Regions from separate parts of the Azospirillum brasilense genome, predicted to be linked through region 1. Evidence: riboswitches for the same ligand, from Rfam matches in the RefSeq annotation. Region 1 holds a riboswitch; the other holds the start of a gene.
What was found. Region 1 has a riboswitch for S-adenosylmethionine ahead of D3869_RS09730 (homoserine O-succinyltransferase). Riboswitches for the same ligand answer to the same signal wherever they lie in the genome.
Positions count from the first base shown of each region.

Region 2: another riboswitch for S-adenosylmethionine. It lies ahead of metZ (O-succinylhomoserine sulfhydrylase); the one in region 1 lies ahead of D3869_RS09730 (homoserine O-succinyltransferase).

Region 1 is NZ_CP032345.1:2,019,449-2,027,176, reverse strand. It holds gene D3869_RS09765 (hypothetical protein) at 106-369, opposite strand; gene D3869_RS09760 (aspartate-semialdehyde dehydrogenase) at 502-1,521, shown strand; gene D3869_RS09755 (acetyltransferase) at 1,518-1,952, shown strand; gene D3869_RS09750 (NAD(P)-dependent oxidoreductase) at 2,101-2,970, opposite strand; gene D3869_RS09745 (tellurite resistance TerB family protein) at 2,997-3,401, opposite strand; gene D3869_RS09740 (AEC family transporter) at 3,549-4,496, shown strand; gene D3869_RS09735 (methyl-accepting chemotaxis protein) at 4,752-6,443, shown strand; SAM-I-IV-variant riboswitch at 6,533-6,637, shown strand; gene D3869_RS09730 (homoserine O-succinyltransferase) at 6,687-7,610, shown strand; gene D3869_RS09725 (hypothetical protein) at 7,618-7,728, opposite strand, start outside.
Region 2 is NZ_CP032345.1:1,526,239-1,533,966, reverse strand. It holds gene D3869_RS07445 ([protein-PII] uridylyltransferase) at 1-379, opposite strand, end outside; gene D3869_RS07440 (hypothetical protein) at 604-924, shown strand; gene D3869_RS07435 (hypothetical protein) at 946-1,482, opposite strand; gene mutS (DNA mismatch repair protein MutS) at 1,676-4,318, shown strand; gene D3869_RS07425 (hypothetical protein) at 4,529-4,741, opposite strand; gene D3869_RS07420 (STAS domain-containing protein) at 4,819-5,331, opposite strand; SAM riboswitch at 5,460-5,539, shown strand; gene metZ (O-succinylhomoserine sulfhydrylase) at 5,616-6,824, shown strand; gene D3869_RS07410 (phasin family protein) at 6,936-7,451, shown strand; gene D3869_RS07405 (penicillin-binding protein activator) at 7,539-7,728, opposite strand, start outside.

The DNA.
Region 1 (7,728 bases):
TTGGCCGTGGCCAAAATGGCGCACCGCGGGAAGTGCCTGAAAACTAACGGGCTTTGCTGCAGCTGGTATTACCAGGGCCGAAACCCGGCTTCGCCGTTCAGCCTATTACTTGTCGAAGCGGCGAACATTCTCCACCATCATCGAATACATCTGGGTAATCAGCTCCGCCGGACGCAGCCGGCCGAAGGGAATGTTCTCCTTGGCCCATTCCACCAGCCCCTCGGGCGGGCGGACCGGAGCGACCTCGTAGCCGGCCTTCTTCAGCGCGTTCATCACCGAACGCGCCTGCTTGGTGTAGTCCTCGTTGAAGAAGGACTTGTCCGCGTCCTTGATCGCCTTGGCGATGATGTCTTCGAGCGGAGTGGCCATGCCCCGGTGTGCCGGTCGCGGTCGTTCGTGATAGGGCGGACACGGTGTCACAACGCGGGCGCTGTTGCAATTCCATTGGGAACCGCATACCTCAAGCCCTCTTCGCACCGCATATCACAGGGATTAACCGCCATGGGCTACACAGTCGCGGTCGTCGGCGCCACCGGCAACGTCGGACGGGAAATGCTGACCACCCTCGCCGACCGCCGGTTCCCGGCCGACGCGGTGATCGCCCTGGCCGCCGACAGCGCGGTCGGCAAGGAGGTGTCCTTCGGCGAGGACGCGGTGCTGAAGGTGGAGGACGTCGCCCGCTTCGACTTCAAGGGCGTGGACATCGCGCTGTTCGCCGCGGACGCCAAGGTCTCGGCGGCCCACGCGCCGCGCGCCGCCGCGGCGGGCGCCGTGGTGATCGACGCCAGCCCGCAGTTCCGCATGGACCCCGACGTCCCGCTGGTGGTCCCGGAGGTCAACGCCGACGCGCTCGCCGGCTACGCGACGAAGAACATCGTGGCCAGCCCCGGCGGCGCGGCCGTCCTTCTGGCCATGGCGCTGAAGCCCCTGCACGAGCAGGCCACGATCAGCCGCGTCGTCGTCTCCACCTACCAGGCGGCCTCGGACGCCGGCAAGGAGGGCATGGACGAGCTGTTCGGCCAGACCCGCGCCATCTACGTGAACGACCCGGTGCAGAAGTCCGTCTTCTCCAAGCAGATCGCCTTCAACGTCATCCCCCACGTCGGCCCCTTCATGGAGGACGGCGCGACGCGGGACGAATGGGCGCTGAACGTCGAGACGAAGAAGGTCCTCGACCCCAAGATCAAGGTGAGCGCGACCTGCGTCCGCGTCCCCGTCTTCATCGGCCATTCCGCCGCCATCACCATCGAATGCGTCGAGCCGCTGACCGCCGAGGAGGCCCGCCGCATCCTGCGCAAGGCGCCGGGCATGCAGGTGATCGACCAGCACGAGAACGACGGCTACATCACCCCGGTCGAGGTCGCCGGCGACGACCCGGTCTTCGTCAGCCGCATCCGCGAGGACTACACGGTGGACAACGGCCTGTCCTTCTGGGCGTCCACCGACAACCTGCGCAAGGGCGCCGCGCTCAACGCCGTGCAGATCGCCGAGCTGCTGGTGAAGGAGTATCTCGACGCGTGATCCCGATCCGCTCCTCCCGTCCGGACGACGCCCCGGTCCTCTTTGCCGTCTGGCTCGCCGCGGTGCGCAGCACGCACGATTTCCTGAGCGAGGAGGACATTGCCTTCTACGCCGACCTCGTGCGCGACCAGTATCTTCCGGCGGCGGCGCTGCTGGTCGCGGTGGACGGCGACGACCGGCCGGTCGGTTTCCTGGGCATGACCGGGTGCAAGATCGACACGCTGTTCGTCGATCCGGCGTGGCACGGCCGGGGGATCGGCCGCGCCCTGGTCGCCCGCGCTCGCGACGGCGGACCGCATCTGACGGTGGATGTGAACGAGCAGAACGGCGCCGCCCGGGCCTTTTATCGGCGCCTCGGCTTCCGGGAGGTCGGGCGCTCCGCGCTGGACGACAGCGGCCGCCCGTTCCCCTTGCTGCATCTGGCCCTTTAAAGCGGATTGCAATCCGCTTTGGACCGCGCCGGCGGTCCCGGTCGCACATGCGACCGGAGCCCGCCGGCGAATGAGGCGCTATGAGTCCAAAGCGAACGGAAGTTCGCTTTAGCTCCGGCCGACGCGAACCGACCGGAGCCAGAAGGGCTTACTTGACGAACAGCCGGTACAGGGCCGAGTGGTCCAGCCCGCCGTCGCCCTGCTCGGCCAGCAGTTCGAACAGCTCCAGGCTGAGGCCCAGCGCGGGAAGCTGGATGCCGGACTGCTCCGCCAGTTCCTCCGCCTGCTTCAGGTCCTTGATCTGGGTGACCACGCGGCCGCCCGGCGTGAAGTCGCCGGAGACCATGCGCTGGCCGTGCAGGTCCAGGATGCGCGATTCGGCAAAGCCGCCGCGGATGGCGTCGCGGACCTTGCCCGGCTCCACCCCCGCCGCCTTGGCCAGCGCCAGCGCCTCGGCCACCGCGCCGATGCTCAGCGCGACGATCACCTGATTCGCCATCTTGGCGACCTGACCGGCCCCGCTGCCGCCGACATGGGTGATGCGCTGGCCCATCGCCTGGAACAGCGGCAGGGCGCGCGCGAAGGCCTCCTCCGTGCCGCCGGCCATGATGGTCAGGGTGCCGGCCTCCGCCGCCACCGTGCCGCCGGACACCGGGGCGTCCACCCAGTCGGCGCCCTTGGCGCGGACGGCCTCGGCCAGCTTGCGGGTCGCCCCGACCGCCGTGGTGCCCATGTCGATGACGAGATGGCCGGGCCGCAGCGCGTCCATCAGCGCGGCGGCCACCGCCTCCACAGCCACGGTGTCCGACAGCATCAGCACGATGGAGTCGGCGCGGGCGGCGACCTCGGCGGGCCCGGCGGCGGGGCTCATGCCCTCGGCCGCCAGCTCCTCGACGGGGCCGGGGCTGCGGCTGCTGATCACCAGGGCCGCGCCGGCCTTCGCCAGATTGCGAGCCATCGGCCGGCCCATCAGGCCCAGCCCGATGAAGCCGACCGTACGGTCCTTGAGGTTGGCCATGTCCCTGGCTGTCATGCTCCCGGCCGTCACAGGCGGGTATGGCGCGCCCGCGCGCCGCGTTCGATGGCGGCGGCGCACAGCCGGTCCACGCCCAGCTTGTGCCGGATCAGCTCCAGCATCCGCAGTTCCTCCTGCGAGGCCGACGGGTCCGCCGCGGCGATGTCGCAGGCGAGCGCGTAGGCGGTCTCGGACAGCTTGGACGGAATGGCCTCCTTGACGATCTGGAGCGTCGTCTCCAGCCCGTCGGCGTCGGCCAGCAGGCCGGAGCATTCGCGGGTCACGTCGGTCAGCCGGTCGATGTCGAAATCCTTGAAGATCGGCAGGTAGCGGACGTTCTCGCCGATGGCCTCAAGCTCCGCGTCCGTCATGTCGCCGTCGCACGCCGACACCAGCACCATGACGTAGATGAGCGCGCTGTGATGGTTGATCATCGAAACTCCTGCGGAAAAAGGGCCCCGCCCAATCTTGCCCGCCCCCCGCGCGCCGTCAAGGGAGGGAGCGCCGTCAAGGGAGCTATGCCCGGGGCGGACGGGTGGGTCCCTCGACAGGGGACGGGTTGCCCCTTAAGGTCGCCCCCCATGTCGGTGGTCTTCAACGTGGCGCTCCCGGTCTTCGCCATCATCCTGGCGGGCGTCCTTTCCGGTAAGGCGAAGCTGCTCGGTCCCGCCTCGTCGGAGGCGCTGAACAAGTTCGTCTACTGGATGGCCCTGCCGCCGGTGCTGTTCCTCGGAACGGCCAAGCGCTCGCTGCCCGAGATCTTCAACGGCCCCTTCATCGGCGCCTTCCTCGGCTCGATGCTGGCGGTCTACGCGCTGGGCGCCCTGCTCGGCTGGCTGATCCACCGCGAGCGGACGCAGATCCAGTGCATGCAGGGGCTGAACGCCTGCTTCTCCAACACCGGCTACATGGGCATCCCGCTGTTCCTGGCGGCCTTCGGCCCCGACCGTCTGGCCCCGGCCATCCTCGCCACCGTCATCATGAGCGCGATCATGGTCGGCATCGCGGTGATCTGGCTGGAGTTCGCCAACAGCCAGGGCGGCGGCATCGGCAAGGCGCTGCGCGACGTCGGCCGGGCGCTGGTCAAGAACCCGCTGATCATTTCCACGGCCCTGGGGCTCGCCTGGTCGGTCTTCCTATCCGGCGTGCCGGTGCCGCGCCCGGTCGCCATCTACTGCGACCTGATGGGCGCCTCCGCCGGCCCCTGCGCCCTCTTCGCCATCGGCCTGTTCCTGGCGACCCAGAGCCTGAAGGCCAATTTTCTGGAGGTCGGCTGGATCAGCGCGTGCAAGCTGGTGGTGCAGCCGGCGCTGGCCTGGCTGCTCATCCAGACGCTGTTCCCGCTGGACCCCTTCTGGGCCGGGTCGGCCATCATCCTCGCCGGCCTGCCCACCGGCGCCTTGACCTTCGTGGTGGCCAGCCAGTACCGCATCTATGTGGAGCGCACCTCCGCCGCGATCCTGATGTCCACCATCGCCAGCGTGGTCACCCTGTCCGTCCTGCTGGCCACCTACGCGCCGCCGCTCTGAACCTTGGCTTGCGGTCGCCCGGTCGTGTTCGCCTCTTCGGCTGCTCATCTTTCCTGACACAAAGACATCATTGAACAAGTGTCGCGCAGAACACGCCGCGTCGGTTTTGCATATTTTTTAATAATTGCCGCTCCATCATTTGATACAGGCAAGTCCAACGCCCCACGCAGGGACGTCTGGACTGCCAAATACTTTCGTTCAGACTCATAACAATCGACCGCCGCCGCATCGTTTCGGGGGAAAGAGATACGCGCCATGTCCATGCTGAGTTCCATGACCATCCGGACCAAGGTGGTCGCCGCCACCGTCTGTGTCCTGCTGATGTCGGTCGCCCTGGGACTGTTCGCCGTTGACCGGCTGAGCACCGTCAACCACGCCGCTGAGGAAATCCGCTCCAACTGGCTGCCCAGCGTCACCGCCATCGGGGAGATCGACGGCGCGGCCAACGATTACCGCATCCTGGAGGCGTCCCACATCCTGGCGCTCCACCCCGCGGAAATGGCCGAGGTCGAAAAGGAAATGACCACGGTTCTGAACCGCTTGGCGGAGGCCCGGCGGAAGTATGAACCGCTGTTGGCCCCCGGTTGGGAAACCCAGACCTTCAAGCGCTGGGAGGCCGCCTGGGACAGCTATCTGAAGATCAGCCAAGGCAAGCTGCTTTCCTCCTCCCGGGCCAACGAGAACGAGAAGGCCACCGGCATCTATCGGGAGGACTCGCGCAAGGCGTTCGACGAATGCTCCGCGCTCATCAACGAGCTGACCGCCTCCAACGTCCAGAACGCCGCGAAGGCGGCGGACTCCGGGCGGGCCACCTATGTCGGGGCGCGGAACTGGATTCTGGGCGCCATCGCCTTCGTGGCGGTCCTCTGCCTGTTCGCCGGCATCGCCATGACCAAGTCGGTCGCCCGGCCCATCGTCGCCCTGACCGCCATCATGGACCGTCTGGCCAAGCGCGACCTCGGCATCGCGGTGGAAGGCGGCGCCCGCCGGGACGAGATCGGCGCCATGGCGCGTGCGGTGCAGGTCTTCAAGGACGGCCTGATCGAGGCGGAGCGCCTGACCGCCGCCCAGGCCGCCGAGGAGGAGAACAAGCGCCGCCGCACCGAGCGGATCGATTCGCTGATCCGCAACTTCGACGGCGCGGTGCACAGCGTCCTGCAGACCGTGGGCGCCGCGGCGTCGCAGCTCGACACCACCGCCCGCAGCATGACCGACATCGCCGAGCACACGCGGGCCGAGGCCGGCAGCGCAGCGGCGGCGGCCGAACTGACCTCCGCCAACGTGCAGACCGTCGCCGCCGCGTCGGAGGAGATGGCCGCCTCCATCACCGAGATCTCCCAGCAGGTGTCGCAGTCGGCCGGCATCGCCGGCAAGGCGGTGGACGAGGCCGACCGCACCAACGCCACCGTGCAGGGGCTGTCGGAAGCGGCCCAGCGCATCGGCGACGTGGTGGACCTGATCCAGAACATCGCCGCCCAGACCAACCTGCTGGCCCTCAACGCCACCATCGAGGCGGCCCGCGCCGGCGAGGCCGGCAAGGGCTTCGCCGTCGTGGCGAGCGAGGTCAAGAGCCTCGCCAACCAGACCTCCAAGGCGACGGAGGAGATCGCCCAGCAGATCGCCGGCATCCAGGCGGCCACCGGCGGGGCGGTCGGCGCGATCCGCGGGATCGGGGCGACCATCTCCTCGATCAACGACATCTCCTCCTCCATCGCCGCCGCCATCGAGGAGCAGGGGGCGGCGACCCAGGAGATCAGCCGCAACGTCCAGCAGGCGGCGCAGAGCACCCAGGAGGTGACCAGCAACATCGGCCGCGTGTCGCAGGCCGCGACCGAGACCGGCAGCGCCGCGAGCCAGGTGATGTCGGCCTCCGGCGACCTGAACCAGGGGGCGATGCGCCTGAAGAGCGAGGTGGAGAACTTCCTCGTCGCCATCAAGGCGGCCTGAGGATCCCCCGATCAGGACCGGAGGGCGGCAGTGGGACCGTCCTCCGGTCCCGCTCCTGTTGCCAAGCCGCCGCTGCCCGTATAATGTGCACCGCGCATCAAGAGTTGAGCGGACGCTCAACGCCAACCTGCTTTCCCGAGCAAGGTGGCGTCCCGAAGGGGGATGTGGCCGGACCGGCAAACAAACGGGGTTCGCCATGACGTCTGTTCCGACCGATGCACCGACAGCGGAGCCGGACGAGTCATGCCCATCAGGATACCCAACGATCTTCCCGCCTTCACCGCCCTCCAGACCGAGGGCGTCATGGTCATGCAGGAGGCCGACGCCGTCCGGCAGGACATCCGGCCGCTGCGCTTCGGCCTGCTCAACCTGATGCCCGACAAGATCCGGACCGAGACGCAGATCGCCCGCCTTCTGGGCAACACGCCGCTTCAGGTCGAGCTGTCGCTGATCCGGATCACCAACCATGTGCCGCGCAACACCGCGGCGGACCACATGAGCGCCTTCTACCGCTCATGGGAGGACGCGCGCCGCGAGACGTTCGACGGCTTCATCATCACCGGCGCCCCGGTCGAGACGATGCCCTTCGAGGAGGTGTCCTACTGGGACGAGCTGTGTTCGGTCTTCGACTGGACGCAGAGCCACGTCCACGCCTGTCTGAACATCTGCTGGGCGGCGCAGGCCGCCGTTCATCATTTCCACGGCGTGCCGAAGCATCTTCTGCCGCGAAAGGCGTCCGGGGTCTACCGGCACCGCAACCGCGCCCCCGCCTCGCCCTACCTGTGCGGCCTGTCCGACGGCGTGCCCATCCCGGTCTCGCGCTGGACCGAGGTGCGCGAGGAGGACATCCTCCCGGAAAGCGGCCTGCGCGTGCTCCTCGATGCCCCGGAGACCGGCCCCTGCCTGCTGGAGGACGCCGCCCACCGGTCGCTGCACATGTTCAACCACATCGAGTACGACACGGACACGCTGCGCAACGAGTATGTCCGGGACGTCGCCAAGGACCCGGCCACGCCGGTTCCCCAGGGCTATTTCCCCGACGACGACCCGAGCCAGCCGCCGGAGAACCGGTGGCGGAGCCACGCCCATCTGCTGTTCGCCAACTGGATCAACCAAGTCTACCAGACGACGCCCTTCGACCTCGCGCGCATCGGCAAAGCCGGATAGGCCGCCGTCACGGCGGCTTGGCCGCCCCATCGCCGCTCACCCCCTGTTGCGCCCCATCGTCCATCTGCAAGGCGAGCCAGAGCAGATGAGCCACGGCGGCCGGGCTGACACCGGTCGG
Region 2 (7,728 bases), 490 kb from region 1:
CGTAGCCGCCGGTGGCGACGATGTCGAACACCTCGCCGGAGGTCGGGTTGGGCGAGGGGAAGATGTGGGTGACCGTCAGGTCGGCCAGCGAACGCACCACCCCGTCGGCGAGGTAGCAGTTCTGCCGCACGCAGTCCTCGCCCGATCCCTTGGCCTCGAAGCGGGCGCGCACCTCCGCCCGCCCGTCGTTCAGCGCGCCGCGCAGGCGGGCGATCAGGGCGGGGCGCAGCTTGTCGCCGGTCCCATGCTCCGCCACCAGCGTCTCCAGGTCCTCCGCCAGCTTGCGCCGGGACAGGATCGCGCGCTTGTTGGGGATGTTGGCGGTGCCGGCGTCCTTGGTGTCGGACGCGTCGGCCGAGGTGGCGCGGGTGGAGAGCATCGACAAAACGTGAGCCTTCCCAGGGATGCGAGGGATGCGACGAACCGTGCGGCGTCCCGACTATAACGGGAAAGAGGATAATTCGCACGCGGCACACCAAAAGTGGCTGCCGTCTGTTTCCTGCATGATCCCATTCGGAGTGCCGCTGTGATGGCCGTCACTGACGCGCTCCATTCCAAAGAGGTAAGGAGTCGTCCGTGAGACACGCGCGAGGGAGGCCATTGATGATCCCGAACCCCGGAACGGCACGGCGGGAGCTGGCGAACCTCGGGAACGCCCTGACCCTGGCGGAGCGCGGCCTGCCGCGCCACACCCCGGCCGAGCTGATGGCCTGGCTGGTTCACGCCCTGGCGCTGTGCCCCGGCTCCATCGGCGACGCGCTTCTGTTCGAGATCTGCGGCACCGCCACCGACGCCAAGGCGTCCGACGCCGTCAAGATCGCCCAGATCCGCAAGGGCTGGGCCGCGGTGGTGCGGGCGCAGTTCCGCCTGCGCGGGCTGACCGTGGTCGGCGGCGGAGGCGACTGGCGCGCCTGCGCCGCCTGACGGACGGCGTTTCTTCCCGTCTTATTCCTCGCGCACCGACAGGTGGATGTTGGCGCCGCCGTTGCCTTCGAGAATCTCGGCGGCTTCCACCTCGTCCTCCACCTCGGCGGTGCGCACCCACAGGATGACCCCGCCGGCCTCCAGCGCGCGGCTGAACTCGTCGGTGTCGGGGTGGCTGGTCAGCTCGTCCAGGTAATCCTTGATGGCGACGCCGCCCAGGCCGGCGGCGACGATGGCCGCCAGCGGCGCGGCGATGGGACCGCCGACGATGGCGAGAAGCCCGGCGGTGGTCAGGGGGAAGGCGTATTTCAGCTCGCCCACCAGCCCGGTCAGGGCCTCGTCCGACGGGGCCTGCGGGCGCTGGTCGGCGGCCTCCAGCGAGGTGTGGCTGGCCAGCACCGACAGGTCGTCGCGGTCGAAGCCGGCGTCCAGAAGGGCGGTCACGGCCTTGTCGAAGGCCTCGCGGGTCTTGAACAGGGCGACGACCTCGCGCACCTCCCGGACGCCGTCCTGGCCGTCGGTGATCGGGCCATCAGTGTTGTCGGGCGCTTGCGTCACGGCGGTCTCCTTCAGCTTCGGCTGCTCGTTCTACGGGCATCGAACAGTCTAACGAAGCGGTCATCGCGGCACCAGCGCGGGCGTGCTAGGGTGCCGGCCCGACCTCGCCCGTCACAACGCAACCGGTTGAAGACCCGTGTCCGACGCGCCCGCCACCGTTTCGCCCATCACCATTCCCCCTGACGCCACCCCGATGATGGCGCAGTATCTGGAGATCAAGCAGGCCCATCCCGACTGCCTGCTGTTCTATCGGATGGGCGATTTCTACGAGATGTTCTTCGAGGACGCGGTGAACGCCGCCCGCGCGCTGGACATCGCGCTGACCAAGCGCGGCCAGCATCTGGGCGAGGACATCCCGATGTGCGGCGTCCCGGTCCACAGCCACGAATCCTATCTGCAGCGCCTGATCCGCCAGGGCTTCCGCGTCGCCATCTGCGAGCAGATGGAGGACCCGGCGGAGGCCAAGAAGCGCGGTTCCAAGTCGGTGGTGAAGCGCGGGGTCATCCGCATCGTCACCCCCGGCACGCTGACCGAGGACAGCCTGCTCGACTCCCGCGCCTCCAACTGGCTGGCCGCGGTGGCGGAAGCGGCGGGCGGGCTCGGGCTGGCCTGGCTGGAGCTGTCCACCGGCGAGCTGGTCGTGCAGCCGGTGGAGCGCGCCGGCCTCGGCGCCGCGCTTGGCCGCCTCGACCCGCAGGAGGTTCTGGTCTCCGAGAAGCTGTGCCAGAGCCCCGACCTCTACGAGCTGTGGGGCGAGTGGAAGTCGCGCCTGACCGTGCAGCCGACCCCGCGCTTCGACAGCGAAAACGGGCGGCAGCGGCTGCTCACCCTTTACGGCGTCGGCACGCTGGACGCCTACGGCCAGTTCTCGCGCGCCGAGGTGGCGGCGGCCGGCGCTCTGGTCGCCTATGTGGAGCTGACGCAGAAGGGCCGCGTGCCGCGCCTGTCGCCGCCGCGCCGGCTCGGCCCCGGCGCCGTCATGGAGATCGACGCGGCGACCCGCCGCAACCTGGAGCTGACCCGCACGCTGACCGGCGAGCGGCGCGGCAGCCTGCTCGCCACCATCGACCGCACGGTGACCGGGGCGGGGGCGCGCCTGCTCGCCGCCCAGCTCTCCGCACCGCTGACCAACCCCGCGGCCATCGCCAAGCGGCTGGACATGGTCGAATTCGCGCTGAACGAGGAGCGGCTGCGCGGCGACCTGCGCGAGGCGCTGCGCCGCTGCCCGGACCTGGAGCGCGCGCTGTCCCGCCTGACGCTGGGGCGCGGCGGCCCGCGCGACCTCGCGGCGGTGCGCGACGGCCTGGCCCAGGCCTCGGCCATCCGCCTGCTGCTCAACGGGCATCCCGGCGGACCGCTGCCCGACGGGCTGGGCGCCGTGGCCAAGGGGCTGGGCGAGCACAGCGAGCTGGTCAATCAGTTGACGCAGGCGCTGGCGCCGGAGCTGCCGCTGCTCGCCCGCGACGGCGGCTTCATCGCGCGCGACTATTCCTACGCGCTCGACGAGCTGGTGACCCTGCGCGACGAGAGCCGGCGGCTGATCGCCGGGCTTCAGGTCAAGTACGCCGGCATCGCCGGGGTGCCGGCGCTGAAGATCAAGCACAACAACGTGCTCGGCTACCACATCGAGGTGACGGCGACCCACGCGGACAAGCTGATGTCCGAGAAGGGGCGCGAGGTCTTCATGCACCGCCAGACCATGGCGAACGCCGTGCGCTTCGGCACGGTCGAGCTGTCGGACCTGGAGCGCCGCATCTCCGAGGCCGCCGACAAGGCGCTGGCCGTGGAGCTGGAGCTGTTCAACGACCTCGTGGAGGAGGTGACCAGCCGCGCCGAGGCCATCGCCCAGGCCGCCCACGCGCTGGCCGCGCTGGACGTCGCCACCTCGCTGGCCGAGCTGGCGGCGGAGCGGCGCTACCGCCGGCCGGTGGTGGACGGCAGTCTCGCCTTCTCGATCAAGGGCGGGCGGCACCCGGTGGTGGAGGCGGTGCTGGACGCCGGCAACGCCGGTCCCTTCGTCGCCAACGACTGCGACCTCGCCCCGGACAACCGGCTGTGGCTGCTGACCGGCCCGAACATGGCCGGCAAGTCGACCTTCCTGCGCCAGAACGCGCTGATCGCCGTGCTGGCCCAGATGGGCGGTTTCGTGCCGGCGGAGAGCGCGCACATCGGGGTGGTGGACCGGCTCTACAGCCGCGTCGGTGCCGCCGACGATCTGGCGCGCGGCCGCTCCACCTTCATGGTGGAAATGGTGGAGACGGCGGCCATCCTGAACCAGTCCGGCGACCGCGCGCTGGTCATCCTGGACGAGATCGGGCGCGGCACGGCGACCTTCGACGGCCTGTCCATCGCCTGGGCCTGCGTGGAGCATCTGCACGACGTCAACCGCTGCCGCGCGCTGTTCGCCACCCACTACCACGAGTTGACCATGCTGGCCGGCAAGCTGCCGGGCCTGTCCTGCCACACCATGCGCATCAAGGAATGGCAGGGCGACGTGGTGTTCCTGCACGAGGTGACGGCGGGGGCGGCGGACCGCAGCTACGGCATCCATGTGGCGAAGCTGGCCGGGCTGCCCGGCGCCGTGGTCGGCCGCGCCGAGGAGGTGCTGACCATCCTGGAATCGGGCGACCAGAACGCCGCCATCCACCGTCTGGCCGAGGATCTGCCGCTGTTCAGCGCCGCCCTGAAGCGCCCGCCGCCCGCCCCGGCCGCGCCCGCCGCCGCCCCGCCGGAACCGTCGCGGGTGGAGGAGGCGCTGAAGTCCATCGACCCGGACAGCCTGACGCCGCGGCAGGCGCTCGACGAGTTGTACCGTCTGCGGGGATTGTTGTCTTAAACGGGAATGGCTTCCCCTCTCCCGCCCCGGGAGAGGGAGGGACCCACGCGTCAGCGTGGGAGGGTGAGTGTGCTGCCAAGAATTCGGTGTCTTGATCCTCGCACGACCCTCACCCGCCCGCTGCGCGGGCACCCTCTCCCGGGGCGGGAGAGGGATCGGACGCCAAATGCGATGGTCCAAACGCGATGGCGTTGATCCCACCGGTCAGGATCACGCCCGCTCCACCGAGTCCTCGTCCAGCGGGGCGCCGCGGTCATGGATGGGGGTGACATGACGTTGGGCGACAGGGCGTTGGTCGATGGGGCGTTGCGCGTGGCGCAGCTTCTCCTCCACCGCCTCGTTCACGAACTGGTCGAGCGAGCGGCCCTCCCGCTCGGCGGCCTTCGACGCTTCGGATTCCAGCGACTTGTGCAGATGAACCATTCGGTGCCTCCCCCAACGCGGAACGGACTCTGTCCGGTGCTTCAGATGGGAAGTCCGCGCCCGCGCTGCGAGCGGTCTCACCCGGAAGCGCCGTCCCGATCCGAAGCGTCCGGTGGGGCGCTTGCGGGCGGCAGGACCGGCTTGGCGTGCAGCGCGCGGGCGGCGACGGCCATCGGGTCCTCGCCCGGCGCGCAGGGATGGCTGGCGGCCAGCAGGGCCTCGGGCACGCTGGCGGCGATGTAGTCGGCCACCGTCTCATGCACCGGGATGATCATGGCGATGCGGGTCAGGTCGACCACCTTGCGCACCTGCCCGGAGGCGCAGAGCAGGGACAGCGCCTTGCCCGCCGACAGGGCCTCGCCATTCATCACCAGCAGCAGGCCGACGCCCGTGCTGTCGATGAACTCCAGCCCGGTCAGGTCGAGGAGGTGGCGGCGCTCCGTCCCATTCTTCACGTCGGCGATGGCCTGCCGCACCGGGGCGGCGTCCTGGCTGGTGAAGCGCCCGGTGAGCACCAGACGGGCGAAGTGCCGCTCCTGCTCCTTGCGATATTGCACGGCCCGCATCCCCTCCTGACGTCCGGCGGCCATGATCCGGTGCCGGGCACAGGCTGGGCAAGCGGGCGGCGTCGTCGGGTCCTGCGCGATGTTGACGCAGGGCGGCCCCTTTTTGTCACGGCTTCCTTGTCCCTTGACGGCGCGCCGCGGCGGTCCTACAAGCGGGGGTACGTGGTGATTTGGTCGACCGGCTTGCGGGCCACGTAAAACAACCCGCTAAAAAGGTCCGAGCCGCGTCCGCGCCTCGACCCGATCGGTCGGGGCGTTTTTTGTTTTGCCGGTCTGCCCCGCCGGCGGACAGAGGAGACAAAGCGGCCATGGCGCGCACCGATCATCGCAATCCGAACGTCGCGGGGCTTCGCCCGCGCTCCCGTCTGGTCCATGGCGGCGTCCGCCGCTCGTCCTTCGACGAGACCTGCGAGGCGCTTTACCAGACCTCCGGCTTCGTCTACGGCTCGGCGGAGGAGGCGGAGAGCGCCTTCGTCAACGACGGCTCCCGCCACGTCTATTCGCGCTTCCGCAACCCGACCACGGCGATGTTCGAGGACCGGCTGTGCGAGTATGAGGGGGCGGCCTGGGCCTACGCCACGACCAGCGGCATGGCCGCGGTGCACGGCGCCCTGTGGTCGAACCTGCGCACCGGCGACCGCATCGTGGCGCCGCGCTCGCTGTTCATCTCCTGCTACTGGGTGATCAAGGAGCTGTCGGCCCGCTTCGGGGTCGAGGCGGTCTTCGTCGACGGCACCGACCTGTCCCAGTGGGAGGAGGCGCTGGCCAAGCCGACCAAGGTCGTCTTCCTGGAGACGCCCAGCAACCCGGGGCTGGAGGTCGTCGACCTGCGCGCCGTCAGCGCTCTCGCCCACAAGGCCGGAGCCAAGGTGGTGGTCGACAACGCCTTCGCCACGCCGGTGCTGCAGCGTCCGTTCGAGATGGGCGCCGACGTCGTCATCTATTCGGCGACCAAGCACATCGACGGCCAGGGCCGCTGTCTGGGCGGCATCATCCTGACCAACGACAAGCAGTACGGGTCGGAGGTGATCCACCCTTATCTGCGCCACACCGGCCCGACCATTTCGCCCTTCAACGCCTGGCTGCTGCTGAAGGGGCTGGAGACGTTGGAACTGCGCGTCTCGGCGCAGAGCGCGTCGGCCCTGACGGTGGCGGAATTCCTGGAAGGCCACGCGAAGGTGGAGCGGGTGCTCTATCCGGGTCTGGCCAGCCACCCGCAGCACGACCTCGTCCGCAGCCAGATGACCGGCGGCGGCACCATGCTGTCCATCTTCCTCAAGGGCGGCAAGGAGGAAGCCTTCCGCGCCCTGAACGATCTGCGGATGGTGATGATCTCCAACAACCTGGGCGACTCCAAGAGCCTGGTCACCCACCCCGACACCACCACCCATTCCAAGCTGACGGTCGAGGAGAAGGCGGCGGCGAACATCCGTCCCAACCTGCTCCGCCTGTCCGTTGGGCTGGAGGACGCCCAGGACATCGTCGAAGACCTCGACCGCGCGCTCGCTTCCCTGTAAAGACTGGTCCCGGAACCAAATGCTGCAGTGCAGCGTTGGCGTCCGGGTCACGGTTTTTTCGGCTCGGCCGGGGCTTTTGGTCCGGCCGGGCCCTTTGGTGAGGTGGAGCGAATGGCGAGACGCAAGGCCGGCAACGGCGAACCGACGCAACGCTTTCTGACGGTGGCGGGCGATCTGACCCGGACCGGCGTCAAGACGGGCGAGATGGGGGTGGCGGCGGCCCAGACGATCGGCTACCGCACCGCGATGATGGCGGCGGCCATGAACAACCCCATCGACCTCGCCAACCCGGAGTTCGTCCGCATGGGCTCCGAGAAGGTGGAGGCGATGGTCGAGGCCACCCACGCCGTCGCCAAGGGCATCGGCGAGATGCAGCACGCCTGGATGACCCTGATGCAGGGCCAGCTTCAGGCCGCCATGGTGATGGTGACCGGCCTCGGCCAGTGCCGCAACCCCGCCGACCTGATGGAGTTGCAGCGCCGCACCGTCACCGAGACGGTCGAGGCCGGCATCCACGCCGCGCTCTACATGGTCGAGTCGGCCACCGCCCTGACCCAGGCCGGCATGACCCCCGCCTACCGCACCGTCCGCGCCAACGCCCGCCGTCTGGCGAAGCTGCACGGATAGGTCCGCGCTTCCTCATAAGGGCACGAAGGCACAAGGGCCGTCACATCGGTCCTTGTGCCTTCGTGGTTGGAAATTACCGCTCCGGCCTCACTGCCCCAGCACTTCGAAGCTGGACGGGGCGGGATCGATCACGCGGGGGCCGCTGGGGGTGACCTCCAGGACGGCCAGACCGCGTTCCACGACGCCGTCCGCGCGCAGGCGGAAGACGCCGTCCATGCCTTCGAAGCCGTTGGGGTTGTTCAGCGCCGCGCGGTCGAAGCGGCCCGACGCGTCGGGC